Regions from separate parts of the Massilia sp. Soil_C_3 genome, predicted to be linked through region 2. Evidence: predicted binding sites of a transcription regulator. Region 2 holds the regulator's gene; each other region holds the start of a gene.

Region 1 (9,571 bases), on a different contig from region 2:
ACCAGGACATCCGCAATCGCTTGCTGATTGCCCGTCTGCCGGCCATGCCGCAGATCCTGGTCAAGCTGATCGAACACCTGCAGGCCGATGACCTCGGCATGCCGGAACTCGCCGCCCTGATCGCGAAGGATGCCGGCATGACCGGCAAGCTGCTGGCGGTCGCCAACAGCTCCGCCTACCACCGCCACACGCGCAGCGCCGACCTCGAACAATCGCTGGTGGCGCTCGGCACCGACATGATCAAGACCCTGGTCATCAGCGATTCGGTGTTCCAGACCTTTAACAGCTTCCCCCATTCGAACAGCATCGACCTGCGCGCGTTCTGGAAGCATTCGCTCAGCGCTGCGGTGCTGGCGCGTGACGCGGCGCGCGCGCTCGACTACGCGCATCCCGAAGAAGCCTACCTGGCCGGCCTGCTGCACAACGTCGGCCGGCTGGCGCTGCTGGCCGCGGCGCCCAAGGAATACGGCTTCAACTTCACCGCGCGCGACGACGACGACCTGTGCGCGGTCGAGCAGCGCACCCTGCAGATCACCCATACCGAGGCCGGCGCCTGGCTGATCGAGCGTTGGCAGCTCGATTCCTTCCTGGCCGACGCGGTGCTGTACCACCACGAACCGAGCGAGCGGCTCGAGTCCAGCCATCCCCTGATCCGCATCGTGCGCCTGGCGCACGTGCTGTCCCATCATGCGGACGATGCGACGATGGTGCGCGAAGCCGGCGCGCTGTGCGGCATCGACGCCGGGCAGGCGGCGCAGCTCGTCGGACACGCCGCGCGCCAGGTCGAGCAGGCGGCCGCCCACCTGGGCATCGACCTGGCGGGCGCCGACGACGTCCCGAGTCCGCCGGCCTATGCGCCGCCGCCGCCCGTCGATCCGGTGCAGCAGCGCCTGAACGAGGAAGTGCGCAATATGGTGCTGGTGTCCGAAGTCGGCCAGAGCCTGGCGCGCCAGCAGGGCGAGTCGGGCCTGCTGGACGCGATGACGCGCACCGCGCGCATCCTGTTCGATTTCGACAGCGCCGTGGTGCTGCTCGAGAACCCGACCGGCCAGCTGCTTGCCGGCGCGCCGACCTTCGGCGCGCAGCGCATCGCCGAGTTCACGCTGCCGCTGGCGAAAGGCGGCCCGGTCGCGCGCAGCGCGCTGGAGCGCCGTCCGGCCTTCGTGCAGCGCGCGCGCCACCAGGGCCAGTTGGGCCTGGCCGAGGAACAGCTGCTGCGCATGCTGGGCACCGACAGCCTGGTGGTGGTGCCGCTGGTCGCCGGGCCGCGCTGCCTGGGCGTGCTGGTCGGCGGCGTGCCGGGCTGGCAGCTGCCGCATTGCCGGCGCCGCGAGCGCTTCATGCAGGCCTTCGGCGCGCAGGCCGCGAGTGCGCTGGAAAACCTGCTGCTCGAGCGCGGCCACGCACGGCGCCAGCTGGCCAGCGTGGCCGAGGAATTCCGCGACGCCTCGCGCCGCGTGATCCACGAAGTGAACAATCCGCTGGCGATCATCAAGAACTACCTCAGCGTCCTGGACGGCAAGCTGGCGCGCCAGGAGCCGGTGGGCGGCGAGCTGTCGATCCTGAACGAAGAGATCGACCGCGTCGGCCAGCTGATCGGCAGCCTGGCCGACCAGAGGACGCCCGACGCCGCTGAGCGTCCGGTCGATGCGGCCAAGGTGGTGGACGATGTGCTGCGCCTGTTCCGCGGCAGCGGCTACGTGCCGGCCACGACCCAGGTCGTGGCGCGCATGGAAGGCGATGGCGCGATCGAAGGCGATCCCGACGTGCTCAAGCAGATCCTGGTCAACCTGGTCAAGAACGCGGTCGAGGCCCTGGGCTCGCGCCCGGCTGGGCGGATCGAGATCGTCAACCGCGGCCATGTGAACCGCGAGCGCCAGGTCTACCTGGAACTCGTCGTCAGCGACAACGGCCCGGGCCTGTCGCGCGAGGTGCTGGCCAACCTGTTCGCTCCGGTCAGGAGCAGCAAGGACGGCGCCGAGGGCAGTCGCGGCCTCGGCCTGTCGATCGTCCACGGCCTGGTGCGGCAACTGGGCGGCCACATCGCCTGCCGCAGCGGCAGCGCCGGCACTTCCTTTGAAATCCTCCTGCCGGCGTGGTCCGGCGCCGGCGCGGCCCCCGCGCTGCCGGCGCGCGCCCTCGGTTCCGCTTAACCCTCACCATGAACGCGCATCCCGCCACCATGCTTCCCGGCGACCCCGCTCCTTTCTCCCAGACCCTCGAGACCGACAGCCAGCCACGCCTGCTGCTGGTCGACGACGAGCCACGCCTGCTGTCTTCGCTGTACGAACTGCTGCAGGGCCGCGGCTACCGCCTGGTCACCGCGCCGTCGGGGACCGAAGCCCTGGCCCAGCTGTCCCGCCAGCACTTCGACCTCGTCCTGCTCGACCTGCGCCTGCCCGACATCGGCGGCCACGAGATCATGGACTTCATCAACGTAAGGGGCATCGACGCCGACGTCATCGTGATGAGCGGCGAGATCGGCATCGACGCCGCGATCGGCGCGCTCAAGCGCGGCGCCTACAGCTACCTGCGCAAGCCCTACAGCCGCGAGGAGCTGCTCTCCACCGTGAGCAATGCGCTGCAGCGCCGTCGCCTGACCCTCGACAATGCGCGCATCGCGAACCAGCTCGAGAACTCCGAGAAGATGTACCGCTATCTGGTGGACTCGTCGCCGGACATCATCTATACGCTGAACCACGAGGGCCGCTTCACCTTCGTCAACGACCGCGCCTACCAGCTGCTGGGCTACACCCGCGAAGAGCTGATCGGCCAGCATTACTCGATCCTGGTGCACGAGGAAGACCTGGAGCGCGCGCGCTACGTGTTCAACGAACGCCGCGTCGACGAGCGCGCCTCGCGCAACGTCGAACTGCGCCTGAAGTGCCGTGGCGGCAATGGCCATGACCGCACCTTCAACACCACCCTGATGACGATCTCGCTCAACGCGATCGGCATGCACGTGCCGGACCAGGAAGTCAAGAAGCTCGAATTCTTCGGCACCTATGGCGTGGCGCGCGACATCACCGACCGCAAGCGCGCCGAAGAAGTCATCTCCTACCAGGCCTACCACGACATCCTGACCGACCTGCCGAACCGCATCCTGTTCAAGGATCGCCTCGGCCTGGCCGTGATCCAGGCCAAGCGCAAGCAGACCGAGCTCGCTGTGATGTTCATCGACCTCGATCGCTTCAAGCTGGTGAACGACACGCTGGGCCACGTGAAGGGCGACGAATTGCTGCAGCAGGCGGCCGGCCGCCTGAAGGAATGCCTGCGCAAGGGCGACACGCTGGCGCGCCAGGGCGGCGACGAATTCACCATCGTGCTGCCCGAGCTGCGCGACCGCGACGACGCGCGCATGGTGGCGGATAAATTCCTGGAGGTGCTGCAGGAACCGTTCGACCTGGACGGCCACGAGGTGCACATCTCGGCCTCGATCGGCATCGCGATCTATCCGAAGGACGGCGAATCGATCGACGAACTGCTGCGCCACGCCGACATTGCGATGTACCAGGTCAAGGCGCTGGGCAAGAACGGCCACAGCTTCTACCACGACTCGATGCTCGAGGTATCGCACCAGAAGATCGCGCTCGAGCAGGCGCTGCGCCGCGCGCTCGAGCACGACGAGCTGGAGATGTTCTATCAGCCGCAGATCGACGCCATGACCGGCCGCATCACCGGCGCCGAAGCCCTGATGCGCTGGAACCATCCGACGCGCGGGCGCCTGTCGGCCGGCGAGTTCCTGCCGTTCGCCGAAGAGAACGGCCTGATGCTGCCGATCTCGGACTGGATGATCGGCGCGCTGTGCCGCGACATGCTGCAGTGGAATGCGATTGGCGGCAGCGACATTCGTCTTTCGCTCAATCTGTCGCCGCAATACCTGGACCGTGGCGATTTCTTCGAGAAGATGCGCGGCGCGCTGGCGCGCTACGGCATCTCGCCGCAGCAGATCGAGGTGGAGATCACCGAGAACATCTGCATCCGCAATCCGCAGTATGCGATCGAACAGCTCAACAAGCTGTGCCAGTTGGGCGTGTCGATCGCGATCGACGACTTCGGCACCGGCTACTCGTCCTTGTCCTACCTGCACCGCTTCCCGATCCACACTGTCAAGATCGACCAGTCCTTCGTCAAGGAGATCCACCAGGAAGACGGCCACTATCCGGTGATCCTGGCGATCATCTCGATCGCGCGCGGCCTGGGCCTGAACCTGATCGCCGAAGGCGTCGAGACCGAGGAGCAGGCGCGCTACCTGCGCGCCAACGGCTGCCTGACGATGCAGGGCTATCTGTTCTATCGCCCGATCTCGCTGCAGGACTTCATGGCCGCGCTGCGCACCCAGTCGGGCGGCGCCCTGCGCGCGGTGCAGGCCTGACCGACCATGCTCGACGCCACGCTGCAATCGAGCGCCACGCCGACGTATAGCGCTGAATTTCTCCGAGTGAAAGGGCAGGCCGAGCGCGGCCTGGCCCAGGCCCAGCACCGCCTGGGCTTCATGTATGTGAGCGGCCAGGGCGTGCCCAGGAGCGACGAGTTGGCGGTGGCCTGGTACCGGATGGCGGCGGCATCGAACCTGGCCCAGGCCCAGTACAACCTCGGCGTGATGCTCCAGAAGGGCCAGGGCGTCGAGCAGGACTTCGGCCAGGCGGCCCACTGGTATGGGCGCGCGGCCGAGCAGGGTTACGCGCCGGCCCAGTACAACCTGGGCTGGCTGTATGCGAAGGGCCTCGGCGTGGCCAGCGATGTGGGCCAGGCGCTGCACTGGTTCAGCCAGGCGGCCGACCAGGGCGAGCCTGGCGCGCAGCACAACCTGGGCATGATGTTCGAGACCGGCAAGGGCGTGGCCCAGGACCAGGAAGCGGCGCTGCACTGGTACCGGCGTGCCGCCGAGCAGGGCTATATGCGCTCGCAGTACAACCTGGGCCTGCGCTACGACGCCGGCCAGGGCGTGGCGCGCGACACGCGCGAAGCGCTGGCCTGGATGCGCAAGGCGGCGGAGCAGGGCCATGCGCCGGCCCAGTTCAATCTCGGCCTGCGCTACGACAAGGGCCAGGACGTCGAGCAGGACAGCCGGCAGGCGATCCTGTGGTACACCCGCGCCGGCGAGCAGGGGCATGCCAGCTCGCAGTTCAATCTCGCGCTTATCTATGACACGGGCCACGGCGTGGCGCGCGACGAGGCGCTGGCCCTGGCGTGGTACCGGCGCGCCGGAAACCAGGGCCATGCCGGCGCCCAGAACAGCCTCGGCATGCGTTATGAGCACGGGCAGGGCGTGGCGGTTGACGCGGCGCAGGCGGCCGCCTGGTACCGGCGCGCGGCCGAGCAGGGACTGCCGGCGGCCCAGTACCAGCTGGGACAGCTGCTCGATGCCGGCAACGGGGTCGAGCAGGATCCGGCCCAGGCGACCGAGTGGTATCGCAAGGCGGCCGAGCAGGGACACCTGCGGGCCCAGTTCGACCTGGGCCTGCGCTATGAGAGCGGCAACGGCGTCGAACAGGACAGCGCGCAGGCGCTGGCCTGGTACCGGCGCGCGGCCGGTCAGGATTACGCGCCGGCCCAGTACATGGTCGGCGCGCTGCTCGACCGGCTGGAGACTGGAGACCCGTTCGAGGCGACCGACTGGTTCCACAAGGCGGCCGACCACAAGCACGCGCTGGCGCAGTTCGAGCTGGGGCTGCGCTACGACTGCGGCAAGGGCGTGGAGCGCGACTACGAGGCGGCCCATTTCTGGTACCTGTGCGCCGCGCGCCAGGGCCATGCGCGGGCCCAGTTCAACCTCGGCGTGATGTATGCGGCGGGGCAGGGCGCCCAGCGCGACCTGGTCGAGGCCTATGCCTGGCTGCACCGGGCCGGCGGCGCCGGCGTGGCGCCGGCCAGCGCCTACCTGGCGAAGGTCGCGAGCAGGATGGAAGCGCAACAGTTGTCCCAGGCGGAACGCTTGATTTCGGTTTGACGCACCGCATTTGAACCGCCGGCAGGTTCGCACGGCTGCGCCAGCGCACCGTGTGCGTATGCACGCCGCGTTATACTGTATGCCCATACAGTCACGCCTGCGCGATGGAACTCAACGACAAGCTCGAAATCCTGGCCGACGCGGCCAAGTACGACGCATCCTGCGCCAGCAGCGGTGCGCCCAAGCGCGGCTCCGAGGGCAAGGACGGCCTGGGCGCCACCACCGGCATGGGCATCTGCCACAGCTATACGCCGGACGGCCGCTGCGTCTCGCTGCTCAAGATCCTGCTCACCAATTTCTGCATCTACGACTGCCAGTACTGCATCAACCGGCGCACCTCGAACGTGCCGCGGGCGCGCTTCGCAGTCGACGAAGTGGTCAAGCTGACCCAGGATTTTTACCTGCGCAACTACATCGACGGCTTGTTCCTCAGCTCGGGCATCATCCAGTCGGCCGACTACACGATGGAGCAGCTGGTCGCGGTGGCGCGCCAGTTGCGCGAGGTGCACCAGTTCCGCGGCTACATCCATCTCAAGACGATCCCCGACGCCGATCCATTGCTGATCCAGGAAGCGGGTCGCTGGGCCGACCGCCTGTCGGTGAACATCGAGCTGCCGACCCACGACAGCGTGACCCGCCTCGCGCCCGAAAAAAGCGTCCACACGATCAAGCTGGCGATGGGTTCCATTCGCCGCAAGCTGGACGAAAAAGCCGAGGAGCCGAAGGCGCCGGCCTTCGCGCCGGCCGGCCAGAGCACGCAGATGATCGTCGGCGCCGACGCCAGCGACGACCACACCATCCTGAACACGGCCGAGACGCTGTACGGCAGCTATAAACTCAAGCGCGTGTACTACTCGGCCTTCAGCCCGATCCCGCAAAGCCCCGGCAGCGTGCCGCTGGCGCCGCCGCCGCTGCTGCGCGAGCACCGCCTGTACCAGGCGGACTTTCTGTTGCGCGGCTACGGCTTCACGGCCGGCGAACTGATGCCGCAGACGGGCAACCTGGCGCTGGACGTCGACCCCAAGCTGGCCTGGGCCCTGAGCAATCGCGAGCACTTCCCGATGGACCTGAACCGGGTGGATGCATCGCTGATCCCGCGCATTCCCGGCATCGGCCTGCGCAACGCCAAGCGCATCGTCGAGCTGCGCCGCCTGCGCCGCATCCGCTGGGAAGATCTGTCTCGCCTGCGCTGCAGCCTCAAGAAGCTCGCCCCCTTCGTCGTCACCGCCGACTACAAGCCGGCACAGGGCGCGACCAGTTCCGACCTGCTGCGCAAGCATATGGCCGATGCGCCGCAGCAGATGAATCTGTGGCCCGAATTGCAGGCGGCATGAACCTGGACGCCAGCGCCGCCGCCCTGGCCGCGACCGCGGTAGCGAGCGTGCGCGCGGGCCAGCCGCTGCTGGTGGACGGCTTTACCGCATGGCGCGCGGTGGCGCGCGAACTGCTGCGCGCCGGTGTGCCGCCCCAGGCCATCACCTGGGGCGCACCGGGCGCCGACCTGTTCTCGGGTGCGCCGGCGCCGGGCGAAGCCGCGCATCATGGAGGCGATCTCCTGTCGTCTCAGGCACAAGCAGATGTGCAGGAGCCTTCGAACGCAACAACGCCGAGGCCACAAGTCCCGCGCTCCCTGATGGAGACGCTGCAGACCGCCGCCTGCTTTCGCGACCATGACCGCTGGGCCTTCCTGTACCGGGTAATCTGGCGCTGGCAGCAGGGCGAGCACGACGTGCAGTCGCCCGCCGATCCGGACGGGCAGCGGCTGCACACGATGGTCAAGGCGGTGCGGCGCGAGGTACACGATATGCACGCTTACATCCGATTCCGCGAACGGCCGATGGAGGCCGGCGCGCCCCATTTCGTGGCCTGGTTCGAACCCGCCCACGACGTCTTGCCGCAGGTGGCCGAACACTTCGTCGCACGCATGGGCAAGGTGACCTGGATGATCGCCACGCCCGACGCCAGCGTGCTGTGGGATGGCGCCACCCTGCACCATACCGGCCCCCTGATGTCGAGCGCGGCCGACCTGGATGACGCCGGCGAGGCGCTTTGGCTGACCTATTACCGCAGCATCTTCAACCCGGCGCGCCTGAACACGCAGGTGATGAACAGCCATATTCCTTCGCGCTTCTGGAAGAACCTGCCGGAAGGCGCGCTGGTGCCGTCCCTGGTGAGCCAGGCCGGCCTTGGCGCGCGCCGCATCGGCCAGGTCGAGGCGGTAGGGAAGCGCAGCGGCCGCACGATCCCGATCGAGGCCGAAAAGGCGCAGCCCGAGCGCCAACAGCCGTCGAAGCTGGACGAGTGCCGGCGCTGCGAGCTGTGGGAACACGCGACCCAGGCGGTTGGCGGCGAAGGGCCGAAACATTCAAGAATCATGCTCGTCGGCGAACAGCCGGGCGACCAGGAAGACCTGGCCGGCCAGCCCTTTGTCGGCCCGGCCGGCAAGCTGCTCGACCGCGTGTTCGAGCAGGCCGGCGTGGAGCGTCAGGGCGTCTACATCACCAACGCCGTCAAGCATTTCAAGTGGGAGCCGCGCGGCAAGCGGCGCCTGCACAAGACGCCAGCGCAGAAGGAGATCGAGGCCTGCCACTACTGGCTCGAGAAAGAGATCGCCACGCGCAAGCCCAAGGTCATCGTGGCGATGGGCGCGACCGCGCTCAAGTCGGTGCTGCAGACCGGGAGCGTGACGCTGAAGGACAAGCTGGGCCGGCCGGTGCGCCATGGCGACAGCTGGGTGGTGACGATCTACCACCCGTCGTACGTGCTGCGCGTGCCGGACGAAGCGTCCAAGCACGAGGCGTTTTCGGTGATGGTCGAAGGCTTGAAGCTGGCGCAGGAATTGCTGGACCGGCCCGATGTGCCGGAGCCGCCGGAAGGCTGACATATATGCACGATATGCGCCGCTCATGTAATTGAAACAGCCGTGTTACAGCGGGTTCGCCAACGATGCCATTGGCGTAAGATCTGGCGATTCTCGTCACCGGAAGATTTCATGAACAAGCTCGCCGTACCTGCTTTCTGCATATGCATGCTGACCGCTCCCGCCTGGGCGCAATCGGAAGATGTGGCTGCCCCGGCGCAGGCCGCCGTCGATGCGCTTGAGACCGCCGCCGAGCCGGCGCCGGAGCAGATCCATGTCGTGGCCCAGCGACCCGGCCCGGGCATGTGGAAAGTGTCGAAGGGCGAGCACGTCTTGTGGGTATTCGGCATGTACGGGCCGGTGCCGAAGGACATGCAGTGGCGCTCGCATGAGGTCGAGAACGTCATCCGGAATTCGCAGGAATACCTGTCGGCGCCAAGCGCCTCGGCGAAACCAGGCTTCTTCAAGTCGATCACGCTCCTGCCGAGCATGATCGGGGTGCGCAAGAATCCGGATGGCGCAACCTTGCGCGACGTGATGCCGGCCGAAGACTACGCGCGCTGGACCGCGCTCAAAGCCAAGTACCTGCCCGAGAACGACGACGTCGAGCGCGAGCGCCCGATCTTCGCGGCGGAGGTGTTGTCGAACGCCGCGCGCAAGCAGGCGGGCCTGGTCGACAGCTACACGGTACGCAAGCCGCTGCTGGACCTGGTCAAGAAGGCAAAGCTGAAGGAGACCTCGTCGACCTTCCAGCTGCC
Region 2 (9,571 bases):
TCGCTGCAGGGCAATACCGGTATCGGCCACTGCCGCTACCCGACCGCCGGTTCGTCGAGCGAAGAAGAGGCGCAGCCGTTCTACGTCAACGCACCGTTCGGCATCACGCTGGCCCACAACGGCAACCTGACCAACCAGGCAGTGCTGAAGGACGAGCTGTTCCGCAACGACCGCCGCCACATCAACACCGATTCCGACTCCGAAGTGTTGCTCAACGTGCTGGCGCACGAAATCCAGGAAGCGGCCGACGGCTACTCGCTCGACGCCGACGCCGTGTTCAAGGCGGTCGCCGCCGTGCACCGCCGCGTGCGCGGCGCCTACGCCGTGGTGGCGCAGATCGCCGGCCACGGCCTGCTGGCCTTCCGTGACCCGTTCGGCATCCGTCCACTGTGCCTGGGCATCAATGAGACCGAGCAGGGCAATGAATACCTGGTGGCCAGCGAATCGGTCGCCCTGGAAGGCCTGGGCTTTCGCTTCGTGCGCGACATCGCGCCGGGTGAGGCGGTCTTCATCGACGAAAACAACCAGCTGCACGAGCGCCAGTGCGCCGAAAATCCATCGCTCAACCCGTGCGCCTTCGAATTCGTCTACCTGGCGCGTCCCGATTCCGTGATTGACGGCGCCTCGGTGTATGCCACGCGCCTGCGCATGGGTGAATACCTGGCCGACAAGGTCAGCCGCGAAATCCCGGTCGACGAGATCGACGTGGTGATGCCGATCCCCGATTCCTCGCGTCCGGCCGCGATCCAGCTGGCCTTGAAACTGGGCGTCGAATACCGCGAAGGCTTCATCAAGAACCGCTACATCGGCCGCACCTTCATCATGCCGGGCCAGGGCATGCGCAAGAAATCGGTGCGCCAGAAACTGAACGCGATCAGCTCCGAGTTCAAGGACAAGAACGTGCTGCTGGTCGACGATTCGATCGTGCGCGGCACCACCAGCCGCGAAATCGTGCAGATGGCGCGCGAAGCCGGCGCCCGCAAGGTGTTCTTCGCTTCGGCCGCGCCACCGGTGCTGTACCCGAACGTGTACGGCATCGACATGCCCACCCGCGACGAACTGATCGCCCACGGCCGCACGACGGAAGAAGTGTGCCGCGAGATCACGGCCGACCGCGTGGTGTACCAGGACGTCGACGCATTGAAGCGTGCGATCTCGGACGTCAATCCCGAGCTCAAGAACTTCGAGGCCTCGTGCTTCGACGGCGTCTACGTCACCGGCGACGTGACCCCGGAGTATCTGGATCGCCAGGAATCGGCGCGCCACGCCCCGTCGAGCAAGGACGGCAACGAGGACAAGGTGCGAACCCAGCTCAACCTGAACCCGCCGGTGGCCGCCGAGTAAGCCATGTCGGATAACAAGCGCTACGGCTTCACCACCACCATCCTGCACAACGATCGCCGCAAGACGATCGAGCAGGGTTCGCTGCACAAGCCGGTGCACACCTCGGTCGCCTTCGGCTATGCCGACGCGCGCCAGTTGGCGTCGGTGTTCCAGGGCAAGGAGCCGGGCTTTCGCTACGGCCGCCAGGGCAACCCGACGGTGTCGGCCCTGGAAGACAAGATCAGCAAGATGGAAGACGGCGTCGCCACCCTGTGCTTCGGCACCGGCATGGCGGCGATCGGCGCGCTGTTCCAGGCATTGTTGAAAGCCGGCGACCACATCGTGTCGTCGAGCTTCCTGTTCGGGAACACCAACAGCCTGTGGCAGACGGTGGCGGGGCAGGGCGTCGATGTAGGTTTCGTCGACGCTACCGACGTGGCCCAGGTCGAAGCGGCCTTGCAGCCGAACACCCGCCTGGTATTCGTCGAGACCATCGCCAATCCGCGCACGCAGGTGGCGGACCTGGCCCGTATCGGCGAACTGTGCCGTGCGCGCGGCATCCTGTACGTGGTCGACAACACGATGACCACGCCCTGGCTGTTCCGTCCGAAAGACGTGCATGCCGGGCTGGTGGTCAATTCGCTGACCAAGTCGATCGGCGGTCACGGCATCGCACTGGGCGGCGCGCTGACCGACACGGGCCTCTTCGACTGGGCCGCGTATCCGAACATCGCCCAGAACTTCAGAAAGCAGGCGCCAGGTGCGCAAGGCATGGCCCAGCTGCGGGCCAAGGCGCTGCGCGACTTCGGCGCCGCGCTGGGGCCGGAAGCGGCGCACCACATCGCGGTCGGCGCCGAGACGCTGGCCCTGCGCATGGAGCGCACCTGCGCCAATGCACTGGCGCTGGCGACGATGCTCGAGGCCGACGAGCGCGTCGCTGCCGTGCATTACCCGGGCCTGGCTTCGCACCCGCAGCACGCGATCGTCGATGCGCTGTTCCGCTCCGGCGGCTCGCTGTTGAGCTTCGAGCTGAAAGAAGACATCGACCCGTTCGACTACCTGAATCGCCTTAAACTGGCGATCCCGGCCTCGAACCTGGGCGACAACCGGACGCTCGTGATTCCGGTGGCGCACACGATCTTCTTCGAGATGGGCCCCGAGCGGCGCGCCAGCATGGGCATTGCGGAAGGCTTGATCCGGGTGTCGGTGGGCATCGAGGACACCGATGACCTGGTCGGCGACTTCCGCCAGGCGCTGGATGCGTAAAGCGGAGTAAAACTGTCCTGACAGGGCCGGCAATTGCCGGCCCTGTCATTTTTGCGGTTGAGCCCAGCCGTAAAACACGGCTATCATGGACTTTTACCAGCCCAGCCTTACGGTATGCCCATGAAACGATTCCTGTCCTGCCTGTCCCTCGCGGCGTTGTTCGCAACCGGTGGCGTCGCCTTCGCCGGCGAACTCGAGGATGCCAATGCCCTGTTCGAGAAAAAAGACTTTGCGGGTGCGCTCAAGCTGTACACCAAGCTGGCCAATGCCGGCAACCCACAAGCCCAGCAGCAGCTGGGCCAGATGTACTGGTATGGCGAGGCCGGCGCGGTCGACGAGGCCAAGGCAAAGGAATTGTTTGAAAAGTCGGCCGCCAAGGGCAACAAGGTCGCCGCCGATTCGCTCGTGATCATGCAGCAGCGCGTCGAACGCCGCGCCGAGATCGATTACTGGATCAAGGGCTACGATGGCGCCGAGTTGCAGGCCGGCGAGTACCGCTGCCCGTCGCCGCGCATCCCGCCGGTGTCGAAGGTGAATGACGAGATCGAGCGCGTGAACAAGGCGGTGACCGGCTGGCAGGATTGCTACAACAAGATGGTGACCAACCTGAACACGCAATCGCCGCTGACCAAGCGCATCCCGCCCGATATCGCCAAGCTGATGAACAAGCAGGAAACCGAAGCATCGACCGCCTACCTGGAACAGGTGCGCCAGAACATCGCCGAGGGAGCGAAAGTCAATTCGAAGATGGTATTGGCCGATTTCGCCGCATGGCGCAGCGCGACCGAAGCGTTTGTCGACCAGCACAATGCGGTGGTCAACAAGGCCAAGCAGTAAAGACTGCCTATAAACGTCGTTCCCGCGAAGGCGGGAACCCAAGCCCTCAGCACCGTCACGATCGCTTATTGTGGCGGCGACTCATGCAAACTGGGGTTTCCGCCTTCGCGGGAACGACGGATCGACGGCTGAATCAGTTCCAGCTACGCATCAACCCCACCGCCAGCCCCTCGAGCGCGAACTCTTCGTCGGGCGTGACTTCGATGATCTTGAAGTCGGGGTTCTCGGGCAGCAGTTCGACCAGGTCGCCCGTCTTGCGGTAGCGTTTGACGGTGACTTCTTCGCCCAGGCGGGCGACGACGATCTGGCCGTTCTTGGCGCTGTCGATCTTCTTGACCGCCAAGAAGTCGCCATCCATGATGCCGGCGTCGCGCATCGACCAGCCTTTTACCTTGAGCAAAAAGTCGGGCCGCGCCGCGAACATGGCGGTGTCGACGTTATAGGTGGCTTCGACGTGTTCTTGCGCCAGGATCGGATTGCCCGCAGCAACGCGGCCGACCAGCGGCAGCGACATCAGGGAAGGCGGCGGCATCGGAATTTGCTCGACGCTGGCGCCGACCAGGCGGATGCCGCGCGAGGTGCCCGGCGAAATCTCGATCGCGCCCTTGCGCGCCAGGGCTTGCAGGTGTTCTTCGGCCGCATTGGCCGAGCGGAAGCCCAGTTCGGCCGCGATTTCGGCCCGGGTCGGAGGGAAACCCGTGTTCTCGATCGCTTCCTTGATCAGGTTAAGGATCTGTTCTTGCCTTGCAGTGAGCTTGAGCATAAATATCTTGCGAAACGGGTTAGTAGAGATAGACTGTATTTTTGTACAGTATTCTGCTATACGCAAGGGATATACACGAAAAAGCGCAAAAAAAGCGCGCGCAACACAAAAAATACGCTTCGTGCAAGGGTAATTGTCGAGTGACAGTGGCGCCAGGATCAGGCGCTTGACAGCCAGGTTCCCATTTTGCCCATTTCACGCTATACTAGCTGGCTGTTCCCTTCCCACACTCGTCTTGACGCCGAGGTGGGCATTTATGTAAAACGTCCTCAAGGAGTAATGCATGCGTCATTATGAAATCGTTTTTATCGTCCACCCGGACCAGAGCGAGCAAGTCCCGGCGATGATCGAGCGTTACAAGACCACGGTGACCAGCCGCGGCGGTAACATCCATCGCGTCGAAGACTGGGGCCGCCGTCAAATGGCTTACCAGATCCAGAAGCTGCCAAAAGCACACTACATCTGCCTGAACATCGAATGCGACAACGAGACCCTGGTCGAGCTGGAAACCGCATTCAAGTTCAATGATGCCGTTCTGCGTCATCTGACCGTCAAGATGAAGAAAGCAGAAACCGCACCGTCGCCGATGATGAAATCGGTGCAGCGCGAAGACGCAGCCAAGAGCCACCGTGCAGAAGCCGCTGCTCCTGCAGCTGCTGCTCCAGCCGCTGCCGCTGCCTAAGATTTTTTCCAGGAATTCGTAACAAGCAAGTAGTAGAAGAACCGGGTGAATCAGTTCCAGCTCGTGGCGACCATCGCCGAGCGTGATGTCCTGCGCTACACCCCGGCCGGCGTGCCGATCGTTTCAGCCGTCCTGATGCACAGTTCGCATCAGCGAGAGGCGGGGGTCGATCGCCTGGTCGAGTTCGAAGTCCCCGCGTTCGCCGCGGGCGAGATTTCGGGCAGGTTCGGCAGCGCCGAGCTCGGCGCCAGCTACCGCTTCAATGGATTCCTTGCACGAAAAAATCGCAACAGCAAAGCCCTGGTGTTTCACATCATTGATTTCAGTGCCGCTTAACCGGCAATTTAGATATACAGGAGCCTCAAATGGCATTCGGTAAAAAGTTCGACAAAAACAAAGCTAAAGAAAAACTCAAGCGCAAACAGCAGAACCCGCTGTTCAAGCGCAAGAAATTCTGCCGCTTCACCGCCGCTGGTGTTGAGCAGGTTGACTACAAAGACGTCGACACCCTGAAGGACTTCGTCCAGGAAAACGGCAAGATCATGCCAGCACGTCTGACCGGCACCAAGGCGCACTACCAGCGTCAGGTCGACACCGCCATCAAGCGCGCCCGCTACCTGGCGCTGCTGCCGTACACCGACCTGCACCACGGTTAATCGGTTACGTCAGCTATCCTGGAGATAAAACATGCAAATCATTCTGTTGGAAAAAGTTCTCAACGTCGGCAACCTGGGCGACGTCGTCAAAGTCAAGGACGGTTACGCACGTAACTTCCTGATCCCACAAAAGATGGCCCGCCGCGCTACCGCCGGCGCCGTCGCCGAGTTCGAAGCCAAGCGCGCCGAACTGGAAAAAGCAGCCGCCGAGAAACTGGCAGCCGCCCAAGCCCAAGGCGACAAGCTGAGCGGCCTGACCGTCACCATCGGCCAGAAGGCCGGCGTCGACGGCCGTCTGTTCGGTTCGGTCACCAACGCTGACATCGCTGAAGCGCTGACCAAGCAAGGCTTCCCGGTCGAAAAAGCTGCCGTTCGCCTGCCGACCGGCCCGCTGAAGACCACCGGCGAATTCCCGATTGCAGTCGCACTGCACACCGACGTCGTGTCGGAAATCACCATCGCTGTCGTGGGCGAAGCTGCCTAAGCGAATGCTGAACTGAAGTAAAAGCAGTACACAAAAAAGCCGGGTTCTCCCGGCTTTTTTGCTTTTGAAACTCACCAATTATGACAGCCGTGTGACAGGAGAAGGTATAATGCCGCCCATGAACGCAGCACCCTCAGACCCGCAGATCGAAGCCCTGCGCATCCCCCCGCATTCCATCGAAGCAGAGCAGTCCGTCATCGGCGGCCTGCTGCGCGATAATGCCGCCTGGGACCGCATCGCCGACTTCATGCATGCGGAAGACTTCTACCGTTACGATCACCGCATCATCTTCGAACAGATGGTCCGCCTGATCAACGCCGGCAAGCCGGCCGACGTGATCACGGTCTATGAAGCCTGCAACCAGCTCGGCAAGGCCGAGGAGGTGGGTGGCCTGCAATACCTGAACGCGATGGCGCAGAACACGCCGTCGGCCGCCAATATCCGCCGCTACGCCGAGATCGTGCGCGACCGCGGCATCCTGCGCCAGCTGATCACCGTCGCCGACGAGATTTCCGGCAATGCGTTCAATCCGCAGGGCAAGGAAGTCAAGCAGATGCTCGACGAAGCGGAATCGCAGATCTTCGCCATCGCCGAGCAGGGGGCTCGCGGCGCCCAGGGCTGGCTGGCGGTGCAACCGCTGCTGACCCAGGTGGTCGAGCGCATCGACGAACTGTACTCGCGCGAGAACCAGGGCGAGATCACCGGCGTGCCGACCGGCTTCATCGACCTCGACCGCATGACTTCCGGCCTGCAGCCGGGCGACCTCGTCATCGTCGCCGGCCGTCCGTCGATGGGCAAGACCGCGTTTTCGGTGAACATCGGCGAGAACGTCGCGATCGAGGCCGGCCTGCCGGTCGCCGTGTTCTCGATGGAGATGGGCGGCACCCAGCTGGCCATGCGTATGCTCGGCTCGGTCGGCCAGCTCGACCAGCACCGCCTGCGTACCGGCCGACTGAACGACGAGGACTGGCCGCGCCTGACGCACGCCATCCAGAAGATGAACGATGCGCAGCTGTACATCGATGAAACCCCCGCATTGAACCCGATCGAGATGCGCGCGCGCGCGCGCCGCCTGGCGCGCCAGTGCGGCAAGCTCGGGCTCATCATCGTCGACTACCTGCAGCTGATGCAGGGTTCGAAGCCGGGCGACAACCGCGCGTCCGAGATCTCCGAGATCTCGCGCTCGCTGAAAGGCCTGGCCAAAGAGCTGCAGTGCCCCGTGATCGCGTTGTCGCAGCTGAACCGCTCGCTGGAACAACGCCCCAATAAACGTCCCGTGATGTCCGACTTGCGCGAATCCGGCGCTATCGAACAGGATGCGGATGTGATCATCTTCCTGTACCGCGACGAAGTCTACAACCCGGATTCGCCCGACAAGGGCACTGCCGAGATCATCATCGGCAAGCAGCGTAACGGTCCGATTGGGGCGATTCGCCTCACCTGGATTGGCCAATACACCAAATTTGGCAACTACAGCGGTAACCTCGCCGTTTATCAGGGCGATTAAACCGATATTCAGTGTCGTCATCTGTCCACGACGGCGGCATGACCCAGAGAGAACTCCACGGAGAAAAATAATGTTTGGACGTTTCCTGCCCAAAGAGGGCAATTTCTTTGAACTGTTCAACCAACACGCGGCCTTGTGCGTGAAGGGTGCGCACGAGATGGTTGGCCTGATGACCAACTTCGATGACTTGGAAACCCGTACCCACGCGGTCGAGACCATCGAGAAGCAGGCCGACAAGATTACCTACGCCACGGTCGACCTGCTGCACAAGACCTTCATCACCCCGCTCGACCGCGACGACATCCACAAGCTGATCACGCGCATGGACGACATCCTGGACATGATGGAAGACGCGGCCCAGACCGTTTCTCTGTACGACCTGCACGCGGTTACGCCGGAAGCGAAGCGCCTGGCCGAGCTGTGCCTGTCGTGCTGCCTGAAGGTGCAGGAAGCCGTCTCGATGCTGCACGATATGGACAATGCGCCGAAGATCGTCGCCATCTGCGAAGAGATCGACCGCTTCGAGTCGGACGCCGATCACGTGATGCGCGCTGCCATGTCCAAGCTGTTCCGCGACGAACCGGACGTGCGCAACCTGATCAAGATGAAAGCGATCTACGAGATCCTGGAAACCGTTACCGACCGCTGCGAAGACGTGGCCAACATCATCGAAGGCATCATCGTCGAGAACGCGTAAGCGCCTTCGAACCGGTAACGATTATGGAAACTCTACATATCAGCATTTACGTGCTGGGCATGCTGGTCGTCCTGGCGCTGATCTTCGACTTCATGAACGGCTTCCACGACTCGGCGAACTCGATCGCCACCGTCGTGTCGACCGGCGTCCTGAAGCCGCAGCACGCCGTGGCGATGGCCGCATTCTTCAACTTCATCGCGATCTTCGTGGTCAACATGAAGGTGGCGCAAACCATCGGCAAGGGAACCATCGACCCGAACATCGTCGACCACTACGTGATCTTCGGCGCCCTGGTCGGGGCGATCTCCTGGAACCTGATCACCTGGTACTACGGCATCCCGTCCTCGTCCTCGCACGCCCTGATCGGCGGCCTGGTCGGCGCGGCGGTAGCGAAAGCCGGTACCGGTTCGCTGATCTCCGGTGGCCTGCTCAAGACTGTGGCCTTCATCGTGGTGGCGCCGCTGCTGGGCTTTGCGCTGGGGTCGATCATCATGCTGATCGTGGCCTGGGTGTTCGTCAAGGCGACGCCGCGCAAGGTCGACGGCCTGTTCCGTAAATTGCAACTGGTCTCGGCCGCGGCCTATTCGCTGGGCCACGGCGGCAACGATGCGCAGAAAACCATGGGCATCATCTGGATGCTGCTGATCGCGGCCGGCTACGTCAATGCCGCCGACGCGCATCCACCGGCCTGGGTCATCATCTCGTGCTATGCCGCGATCGCCTTCGGCACGCTGTTCGGCGGCTGGCGCATCGTCAAGACCATGGGCCAGAAGATCACCAAGCTCAAACCGGTGGGCGGCTTCTGCGCCGAGACCGGCGGCGCGATGACCCTCCTGATGTCGAGCGCGTTCGGCATCCCGGTGTCGACCACCCACACTATCACCGGCGCCATCGTCGGCGTGGGCGCCTCGCAAAAGGCCTCGGCGGTGCGCTGGGGCGTGGCGGGCAATATCGTCTGGGCCTGGATCTTTACCATTCCGGCGTCGGCCTTCATGGCGGCAGTGGCGTGGTGGGTTGGGACCCACATCATGTAACAGCGCTTTTCAAGCGCAAAAAAAACGGAGCCGCGCGGCTCCGGTTTTTTTTTGCGCTGCACACGCTCGCCGGTTCAACGCGTCAGGCCTTCGTTGACGCCGGTGCCGTTGCCGGCGTTCTTCATGTTCTCGAGGTCGGTCTTGTCGACGGAGCTGGCGTTGTTGGCGGTCTGCCCCCGCTTGCGCGGCAGGTAGGTGCCGAGCGGGACATAGCGTTCTTCCTGCGCGCTGGCGCTGGCGGCGGCATCGCCGCTCGGAGTGGTGGATGCGCAGCCCGCAAGCAGCAGGGCCGCCGCCGGGACAATCAGGATGATCTTCATTC
Region 3 (9,571 bases), on a different contig from region 2:
TTCGCCCTGACGTCCGCTCTCGGTCGCGCGCGCGTCGCCGATGTGCGAATTGTGTTCCCACACTACGATGCGCGCCGGCTTGCCGCCCTGCGACAGGTGGCGCGCTACCGCGTCCAGGGTCTCGGCCATGTGGCTGTCGCGCAGGTTCCAGGATGAGATGCTGCCCTTGAACATGGTGCGGTAATACTCCTCCGCGTTCTTGACCAGGCGCGCGTTCTGCTGGGCGTAAAAGAACGCGTCGTCGGAGCCATCGGCCTGCACGTAGTCGAATGCGCGCTGCTGCAGGGTGCGCAGGGTCGCGAGCACGCCTTCCTGGCAGGAAGGCGACATGCCGAAGCTGGCCTCGTAGCCGTATTGCTGGCTGTCGCGGTCATAGTGGTCGAAGCAGGCGTAGCCCTTGCGCGCCTCGCGCGCGGCGTTCGGGTCGACCCGTTCGAGGTAGCCCAGCACCTCGTGGATCGAGGAGTACATGCTGTACAGGTCCAGGCCGTAGAAGCCCGTCTTTGCGGCGCCGGCGGCCAGTCCGCCGTTGTGCGTGCGCAGCCACTCGACGAAGTCGAGCACCGCCGTGTTGCGCCACATCCAGGCAGGGAAGCGTTCGAAGCCCGCCAGGGCGGCGCGGCCGTCCGCATCCGCCCCTTCGCCACGCACATACCGGTTGACGCGCCAGGCATCGGGCCAGTCGGCTTCGACCGCTACCGCGGTGAAGCCCTTCTCTTCGATCAGGCGCCGGGTGATGCGCGCCCGCTCGGCATAGAACTCGTGGCTGCCGTGGGTGGCCTCCCCGAGCAGCACGAAGCGGGCGTTGCCGACCATGTCGAGCAGGGCGTCGTAGTCGTCCGCGCCCCCGGTGAGGGGGCGGGCCGACGCGCGCACCGCGTCGAGGGTGGCATTGGTGAGGATGGCCACATCAGTGCAGGACGCTGTGGCTCGGCGGCGCCTGATGGCCGGCGTAGTGGGCGCCGCCGCGCTCGATGAACTCCTTCATGCGCGCCAGGTCGTCGTCCATCTGGCGCTGCGGATCGGCGCCCAGCATGCGCGCAATGCCGTGGCCCAGCGCGCCAGCCGGCGGCGAATAGGTCATGTGTACCGTGACGCGGGTGCCGTTGCCGGACGGCTCGAAGGTCACCGTGCCTTCCTGCTCGATCTCCGAACCCGGTTCGCTGCGCCACGACAGGCGCTCGGGACGCGACTGCTCGGTCATGACGGCGTTCCAGGCGTATTCCATGCCGCCGGGGCCGCGCACCACCCAGTGCGAGCGGCGGTGGCCGAGATCGCGCACCTCGGTTACGTGCGACATGAAGCGCGGGAAGTTCTCGACTTCGGACCAGGCGTCGAACACTTCTTTCGGCGAGGCGTCGATGTGGACTGAGTTCTCCACCTCGACCTGGCTGGCGGCGCCACGGTGACGCAGCGAATCGACCAGATGGCGGCCGCGGTCGCTGCGCAGCAGCACTGCCAGCGCGCCCAGGCCGAGCACGGCAGCTAGCGGCGAACGGCGCGCCAGGCCCACCACGCTCAGGGCGCCGGTACCCAGCAGGGCGGAATTGGTGAGCGTCGGGCTGCGCGCACCGAACACCTGGCTCAGGTGGTCGGTCCATGCGCGCACCTGATTGCCGGCGGCGTGGGCGCGCGAGCGGGCGTCTGCTTTCACGCTGTGCGCGGTCTGTTCGAGGCGTTCGCGCGCGTGGTCGGCGCGTTCGCGGGCACGTTCGGCGGCATATTCGGCACGGTCGCGCGCCTGGTCGGCGGCATACTCGGCATGTTCGCGCGTTTCATGGGCGGCATGGCTGGCGCGGTCGCGCGCCTCGTAGGCGGCGTGTTTCACGCGATCGCGCGCTTCGTGCGCGGCGTAGCTGGCGCGATCCTTCGCATCATACGACGCATCGGCCAGGCGCTCGCGCGCATGTTCGAGGCGGTCGCGCGTGCGGTGCGAGACCTCGGCCAGGCGGTCGCCCGCCGCATGGGCGGCGCCAGCCAGGCGTTCGCCGGCAATGGCGGCGGCGCCGGTGGCGCGCAGGCGCGCCGAGTCGAGGCGGTCGCCGGCGTCGTGCCAGGCGTGCCCGAGGCGGTTGCCAGTGCGTTCGCGCGCGTCGCGCAGCGCGCCGCGGGCGTTGGCGCGGCGCTTGGCGCCGCGATCCGGGTCGAATGCGTACATCAGCAATGCGCCTGCGACCGCTGCGCCGATCCACTTGCCCACGTTCGTTGCTTGTTCATTGTTCGTATCGTTCATCTCGGCTCCTTGAGGTAGGGTTGACTGGCGCCGTGGCCTTAGCGCGCCCACGCCTGCGCCAGCAGGGATTGCACTTCTTCATCGTCGGTCTGCTCGAAGCGCCGGTACCACTGCCCCACGGCGCGAAAACGCAGCGGGGCGAGGGGGCAGACCACCTCGTCGGCAACGCCACGCAGGACCTGCAGCGCATCCTGGGCCGCCACCGGCACCGCCAGCACCAGCCTGGACGGCTGCTGGCGGCGCGCGACTTCGACCGCCGCCAGCATCGTCGATCCGGTGGCGACGCCATCGTCGACCAGGATCACGCAGCGTCCCTCGAGCCGGGCCGGCGGACGCTCGCCGCGGTAGCGCCGCTCGCGCCGCGCCAGCTCGCCTTGTTCCGCCGCGCAGACGGCATCGACTTCGGCCTGGGTCACGCCCATCAGGCCCGGCACGCCGGGCTGCAGCACGCACACGCCGCCGCTGCCGATGGCGCCCATGGCGAACTCCGGCTGGCTGGGCAAGCCGAGCTTGCGCACCAGCATCAAGTCGAGCTCAGCACGCAGCGCCTGTGCGATGGGGAAGGCAACCGGCACGCCCCCGCGCGGCAGAGCAAGTACAAGCACATCGTCGCGGCCGGCGTAATGACGCAGCGCCCCGGCCAAATGCCTGCCGGCGTCGAGGCGGTCGATGTATGGTTCGAGCTCTTGCATGATGAAGAAGTTGTTAACTTCCAGCATACACATGGACGAGCATAGCCGCCGTTCGTTTGCCGCGCGGAATGATGCAATGGAGAACGGCGGCCCCGGACGGGGCTGCGCGTGGGTTGCTGACAGCTTAGCCGAGCTGGCTGCTGTGGAAACGCAGGTGGTCTTCGACGAAGGTCGAGATGAAGTAATAGCCGTGGTCGTAGCCGGCATGGCGGCGCAGGGTGAGCGGCTGCCCGGCCTTGGCGCAGGCGTCCTCGAACGCCTCGGGCAAGAGCTGCTCGACCATGAATTTGTCGCCCAGGCCCTGGTCGATCAGGATGCCGCCAGGGAGGGGCGCGCTCGTGTGCGAGCCCATCAGGGCGCTGGCGTCATATTGCTGCCAGGCGCTTTCGTCGGCGCCGAGGTAGCCGCCGAAGGCTTTCTTGCCCCACGGGCAGCGGCTTGGCGCGGCAATTGGCGCGAAGGCCGAGACCGAGCGGAACAGGTCGGGGTGCTTGAGCGCCATGGTCAGCGCGCCATGGCCGCCCATCGAGTGGCCGAAGATGCCTACCTTGCCGGGATCGGCATGGAAGGTGGCCAGCACCAGCGCGTGCAGTTCCAGCAGGTAGCTGTGCATGCGGTAGTGGCGCGCCCACGGTTCCTCGGTGGCGTCGAGGTAGAAGCCAGCGCCGGCGCCGAAGTCCCAGCTGTCGCTTTCGCCCGGCACATTGGCGCCGCGCGGGCTGGTGTCGGGCGCAACCAGGATGATGCCCAGTTCGCTGGCCAGGCGCTGGGCGCCGGCCTTGGTCATGAAGGTTTCTTCGGTGCAGGTCAGGCCGGCCAGGTAGAACAGCACCGGCAACTTCTTCTCGCCCGCCGCCGGCGGCAGGTAAACCGAGAATTTCATCGGCAGCCCGATGGCGGCCGAGTCGTGCTGGTAGAAGCGCTGCACGCCGCCGAAGCAGGCGTGTTCATTGAGGAGTTGGGGCATCTTGGTGTCGGTTGCAGTTAAGGGGATGGCGTCAGTATGCCGCGTCCCGCCCCGGCTTGCCAACTAGACCACGCCCAGCGCTCCCAGCAGCGCGCCGAGCGCCAGCATCCACAGCAGGTGCAGGCGGGTGCGCCAGATGACGATGGCGGTGGCCGCCGTCAGCAGCCACAGGGGCCAGTTGTCCATGTGTTCGCCGCCCTTGCCGCCGCCGGTAGCCAGCAGCCAGGCGGTCGACAGCAGCATGGCGATCACCAGCGGCGCCATGCCTTGCTTGAAAGCGCGCACGGCGCGCAGTTCGCGGTTGCGCTGCGCCCACTGCGCCACCTGATAAGTGAATACGGTGGAGGGCAGCATGATGCCGATCATGGAGATCGCGACGCCGTAGAGCGCGGCCGTCACGCTGCCGGAATTGAGTCCCACGTTCCAGCCCAGCAGTGCCACGAACAGCACATTCGGCCCGGGCGACGATTGGGCCAGGGCCACCGAGTCGGCGAACTGGGTCTGGCTGAGCCAGCCCTGGCGCTCGACCAGGTAGCGCTGCATCTCGGAGGTGGTCGAGATCGCGCCGCCGAGCGACATCATGGACAGCATCAGGAAATGGACGAACAGGTTCAGCCAGTCGTGCCAGCCGAACACCAGGGCTGGCGCGTTCATGGCTTGAGCCGGCGCCAGGCCAGCACGCAGCCGAGGCCGCCGAGCAGGCCGATCACGGCCGCCAGCGGCACGCGGATCCAGGCCAGCAGCACGAAGCCGGTGGCGGCGATCGCGATGCAGGCCGCGAGCGGGATCACGTTATTGGACAGCGCGACCGACATGCGCAGGCCGGTGGCGGCGATCAGGCCGGCGGCGACGGCGGCCATGCCGCGCAGGGCGCCCTGCAGCTGGGGTTGGGTGGCGAACTGCGCATACACCAGGGCCAGGCACAGCACCAGGATCAGCGGCACGGTGAGGATGCCGGCCAGGGCGCTCATGGCGCCGGCCAGGCCGAAGTGGCGTGTGCCGATCATCATGGCCAGGTTGCAGACGTTGGGGCCCGGCATGATCTGGGCCACTGACCACTCTTCGATGAATTCCTCATTGCTCATCCAGCGCTTGCGCTCGACGACTTGCTGCTGGATCACGGCCAGCACACCGCCGAAGCCCTGCAGGGCGATCAGTGTGAATGAGACGAACAGGTCGGTCAGCGAACTCGGCCGGGGACGATCGGGTTCGACCGGCGCCGCAAAAGGTACGGACTGCGGCGGGGAAGGGGGCAAAGGCAGGGGTGAGGCGCTCATCCGGCAATTATCGCCGCATGGCCCGCGCCGTGTCCACGCACTACCCGCGCTGGATAGGCGCTCAGCCGCCGCCGATGCCTTCCATCACGCGGCCGGTGCCGCCGCACTGCGGGCACGGCTTGCCGTCGGCCAGTGTGCCGCGGCCGGCGCAGGCGTCGCAGATGTCCTCGCCGGCGCCAGGGGTGCCGGGAGCGGCGTCGTCGCCGGGATTCAGGTCGGGTTGGGTGCTCATGGAAATCCTGATGATTGGTGTGTTGGGACCGATTGTAGGCAGGATGGCGGCCGGGTGGCGCAGCGCAGGCGGAAGGACGCCGACATCTGCCATGGAAAAGGTTTTCGCGTATTGATACAGATTTGACATTGACTTCATACTGCAATCGTCAATACTCGTGGTGCGTCAGTGACATAACCCACCGGAGACCAGCGCCATGAGCCCTTACCGTGCCCAGGATATCAATCAACGCCTCTCCGGATCTTCCGAGCTCAGGCATAACACCGGCCAGCGCGACATCGTGGCGCGCGGCATCGCCACCCTGGGCGAATGCGGCACCATGCCGGCGCTCGAGTATCTCAAGGCACATGGCGTGCGCCCGCACGTGATCGAGCGCGTACTGCTCGACCCGGAACGCCGCCGTGTGCTTGCCTGAGCGGGACCGGTGCTCCCGGTTGCCCACAATGTTGCCGCAAGATTTATTTGTGGTGCATACTGTGTCGGTCGGGGATAAATCTTGTAAACCCTTGATTTTCGGCGGAAACGAGATTGCCTTCCCAATAGGCAAATTGTTGAAACCCGCACGGGAGGCCGCGTCCAGCGTGTCAAGCCCCCGCTTTTCCACATACTTATTCACAGACTTTGTGGATATCCAAAAAACGCCTTGAATTTCCGAGACTTGGCGGCGATTGCTCAGGTCATAGCTGATGTCATTCTTGACAACTCGTTGACAGCGCATTGATCGCACCCTGCGGCGGCCGCATTTTCTGCTTGCGGCCCGGGACTGGATAAATGTACAGTATGGCATTTCCAGAATCCGCCCATGTCCGCCGTCGCCGATCCGATTGCCACCTCGTCTACCGACGACCCGTTCGCCAGCCTGAACCCCGAGCAGCGGGCGGCGGTCGAGCACGATGTCGGGCTTGACGCGCCTCGCCCATTATTGGTGGTGGCCGGCGCCGGTTCCGGCAAGACCAATACACTGGCCCACCGGGTGGCGCGCCTGATCCAGTCGGGCGCCGATCCGCAGCGCATCCTGCTGCTCACGTTTTCGCGTCGCGCCGCCACCGAAATGACGCAGCGCGCCGGCGGCGTGCTGCACCGCCTGTTCGGGCTCAAGGGGAGCCAGGCGCAGGTCACGCTGCCCTGGGCCGGCACGTTCCACAGCATTGGCGCGCGCCTGCTGCGCGAGTTCGCCGGCCGCATCGGGCTGGACGATCAGTTCACGATCCACGACCGCGGCGACTCCGAAGACCTGATGGGCATGGTGCGTCACGAGATCGGCCTGAGCCAGCTGGAAAAACGCTTTCCGCTGAAAGGCACCTGCCTGTCGATCTATTCGCGCGTGGTCAACGGCCGTGAGCCGCTGGACGACGTGCTGCAGGCGTTCTTCCCCTGGTGCAGCGAGTGGGAAGCCCAGCTCAAGACCCTGTTCGGCGCCTACGTCGACGCCAAGCAGGAGCAGAACGTGCTCGACTACGACGACCTGCTGCTGTTCTGGGCCGAGATGGCTGCCGACCCGGTGCTGGGGATGGAGCTCGGCGCACTGTTCGACCACGTGCTGGTCGACGAATACCAGGACACCAACCGCCTGCAGGCGGCCATCGTCACCGGCATGAAGCCCGATGGCCGCGGCGTGATGGTGGTGGGCGACGATGCGCAATCGATCTATGGCTTTCGCGGCGCCACCGTGCGCAATATCCTCGACTTCGCCGGCCAGTTCTCGCAGCCGGCGCAGCTGATCACGCTCGAGCGCAACTACCGCTCCACGCAGCCGATCCTGGACGCGTCGAACGCCGTGATCGGCGCCGCGCTCGAGCGCCACGCCAAGACCCTGTGGACCGACAAGGTCTCGAGCATCAAGCCGCAGCTGGTGCTGATCCCCGACGAAGCCGAGCAGGCGCGCTGGGTCTGCAACCGCATCCTCGAACAGCGCGAAACCGGCACGCCGCTCAAGAGCCAGGCGGTGCTGTTTCGCGCCGCCAGCCACAGCGCCGCGCTCGAGCTCGAGCTCATGCGCCGCAACATCCCCTTCGTCAAGTTCGGCGGCCTGAAATTCCTGGAAGCGGCCCACATCAAGGACGTGCTGGCCGTGTTGCGCTTCGCCCAGAATCCGAGCGGACGCCTGGCGGGGTATCGCGCGCTGCAGCTGATTCCCGGCATCGGCCAGGCAACCGCCACCCGCCTGGTCGATGCGGCCGGTACGAGTAACGACGCGGCGGCGGCGCTGGAGGCCTTCGCGGTGCCGGCGCGCTGCAAGGCCGACTGGCAAGCGTTCTGCGCGTTGTACCGACGCCTGCGCACGCCGGGCCTCTCCTGGCCGATGGACCTCGAGCTGGCGCGCGCGTGGTACCAGCCGCACCTGGAGCGCCTGCGCGACGATGCGCAGGTGCGTGCGGCCGACCTCGACCAGCTGGTGGCGCTGTCCGGCGGCTATGGCAACCGCGAGAGCTTCCTGGCCGAGATCACGCTCGACCCGCCGGAGGCCACCAGCGACCGCGCCGGCGCGCCGCTGCTCGACGAAGACTACGTGATCCTGTCCACCATCCACTCGAGCAAGGGGCAAGAATGGAATTCGGTGCACGTTCTGAACGTCGTCGACGGCTGCATTCCGTCGGACATGGCGACCGGCAGCCAGGAAGACATCGAGGAAGAGCGGCGCCTGCTCTACGTGGCCATGACGCGCGCGCGTGAAAACCTCCACCTGGTGGTGCCGAACCGCTTCTTCATCAAGCAGCAGTCGAGCATGGGCGATCGACACGTGTATGCGGCGCGATCGCGCTTTATCACCCCGGTCATGCTCAAGCATTTCGAAGAATGCGCCTGGCTCAGCGCCGACAAGCGCGAGCTGCGCACGCCGATGCCCGACAGTATCCGCATGATGGTGCGCGACCGGGCCCGAAACGCGTGGAAATGACGACAGATGGACGCACGTTGGCGACTTATCCCCCGTGCCCCACATTTGTAGGAGTTTGCCGCATGTGACATGGATGCGTAGAAGTAGTGCACGTGCAAGTGACTGATTTTATGGGAGGTTTTTTTTGCCTTCAGAACGGGCATTTTGTTGAAACCCGCATCGATACTGCGCTTGCGGCTTGTCAAGTGGCGCTTTTCCACACACTTATCCACATTTCTTGTGGATAGTCCAAAAGGCTGAATAAAATCAGCCACTTAGTGTTCAATATTACTTCATCACAATTTCCATTTCCCGAGCGATCGCCTGCAGAGCGGCGAGCGCTCTCATGGAAATTCCGACCCCGCGCACGATCCGGTGTTCGCGCGGATTGATGCGGATCGCGTGCACCCGCTGCGACTCGGTGAAGCGGCGCACCGAAGGCAGGTCGGTGCCGGCGCCGAGTTCGATCACGGCCAGGCGCGTGACTCCAGCGCGCCACTGCGCGAGCCGCTCGAGCTGGGCCTCGCTGGTGAGGTCGACCCAGGCGACGTCGTTGAACATCAGGATGTTGGGACGGGCCAGGGCGCCGCAGTGCGGGCAGGCCGGCAGTGGCGACAGCAGCGCGCAGCGGGCCAGGTCGACCTCGGGTTCGACGTCGTCCGCTGGCCAGGTGAGGTCGCGACAGGGACGGGTGCATTGCAGCTGGTGGATCGTGCCATGGTATTCGGCGATCCGGTCATCCGCAAAACCGGCGCGCTGGAACTGGCCGTCGACATTGCTCGTGAAGACGAAGCTGCCATGCCGCATGCGTTCGCCCAGTGCGCGCAGGATCGCGAAGCCCGCATGCGGACGCGTGCGCCGGTACAGGTCGAGCCGGTGGCCATAGAAGCCCCAGGCCAGCTGCGGATCGCGTTCGAAACTGGCCGAATTGGCCATCTCGCGAAACGGCAGGCCGCGTTCGCCCAGTGGCGGATAGGCTTTCCAGAAGCCGGCATTGCCGCGAAAATCGGGCAGACCCGAATCGACGCCGATGCCGGCGCCGGCAGCGATCAACAGGCCGTCGGCTTCCCTCAGCAGTTTGCAGGCGCGGGCAATCTCATCCATGGTCGCTCGCTTTCAGCCGCTCGAGCTCGGCCAGGAAGCGCTCGCAGGCCACGCCTGGCGCCCACGGCTCCCACGGCCGGCAATCGTAATGGGCGGCAAGCGGGTCCTCGGCCAGCACCTCGGCCCGGATCTTGAGGGTGCGCCGCACTTCCTCGCGCGACCAGCCGGCCACATGCACGGCCTCGGTGGCC

What was found. Region 2 encodes LexA, which represses DNA repair genes until DNA is damaged. Its sites were predicted from a motif close to ACTGTATNNNNATACAGT; they were not measured.
Region 1: a site for LexA is predicted at 6,028-6,045, ahead of AC3A6F_RS13500 (putative DNA modification/repair radical SAM protein). Genes of this name have one in related genera too.
Region 3: a site for LexA is predicted at 6,164-6,181, ahead of AC3A6F_RS18285 (ATP-dependent helicase). Genes of this name have one in related genera too.

What each region holds. Positions count from the first base shown of each region.
Region 1 is NZ_JBDGJG010000006.1:123,188-132,758, forward strand. It holds gene AC3A6F_RS13485 (HDOD domain-containing protein) at 1-2,153, shown strand, start outside; gene AC3A6F_RS13490 (putative bifunctional diguanylate cyclase/phosphodiesterase) at 2,162-4,375, shown strand; gene AC3A6F_RS13495 (tetratricopeptide repeat protein) at 4,382-5,953, shown strand; gene AC3A6F_RS13500 (putative DNA modification/repair radical SAM protein) at 6,058-7,287, shown strand; gene AC3A6F_RS13505 (UdgX family uracil-DNA binding protein) at 7,284-8,834, shown strand; gene AC3A6F_RS13510 (TraB/GumN family protein) at 8,982-9,571, shown strand, end outside.
Region 2 is NZ_JBDGJG010000016.1:10,247-19,817, reverse strand. It holds gene purF (amidophosphoribosyltransferase) at 1-1,344, shown strand, start outside; gene AC3A6F_RS24965 (cystathionine gamma-synthase family protein) at 1,348-2,589, shown strand; gene AC3A6F_RS24960 (tetratricopeptide repeat protein) at 2,710-3,426, shown strand; gene lexA (transcriptional repressor LexA) at 3,560-4,189, opposite strand; gene rpsF (30S ribosomal protein S6) at 4,473-4,871, shown strand; gene priB (primosomal replication protein N) at 4,917-5,207, shown strand; gene rpsR (30S ribosomal protein S18) at 5,237-5,527, shown strand; gene rplI (50S ribosomal protein L9) at 5,559-6,011, shown strand; gene AC3A6F_RS24930 (replicative DNA helicase) at 6,121-7,518, shown strand; gene AC3A6F_RS24925 (DUF47 domain-containing protein) at 7,589-8,215, shown strand; gene AC3A6F_RS24920 (anion permease) at 8,239-9,249, shown strand; gene AC3A6F_RS24915 (hypothetical protein) at 9,324-9,569, opposite strand.
Region 3 is NZ_JBDGJG010000008.1:255,819-265,389, reverse strand. It holds gene AC3A6F_RS18325 (erythromycin esterase family protein) at 1-909, opposite strand, end outside; gene AC3A6F_RS18320 (SRPBCC family protein) at 911-2,233, opposite strand; gene AC3A6F_RS18315 (phosphoribosyltransferase) at 2,272-2,952, opposite strand; gene fghA (S-formylglutathione hydrolase) at 3,050-3,892, opposite strand; gene AC3A6F_RS18305 (chromate transporter) at 3,956-4,546, opposite strand; gene AC3A6F_RS18300 (chromate transporter) at 4,543-5,169, opposite strand; gene AC3A6F_RS18295 (hypothetical protein) at 5,231-5,401, opposite strand; gene AC3A6F_RS18290 (hypothetical protein) at 5,598-5,816, shown strand; gene AC3A6F_RS18285 (ATP-dependent helicase) at 6,204-8,297, shown strand; gene AC3A6F_RS18280 (SIR2 family NAD-dependent protein deacylase) at 8,565-9,380, opposite strand; gene AC3A6F_RS18275 (phosphohydrolase) at 9,373-9,571, opposite strand, start outside.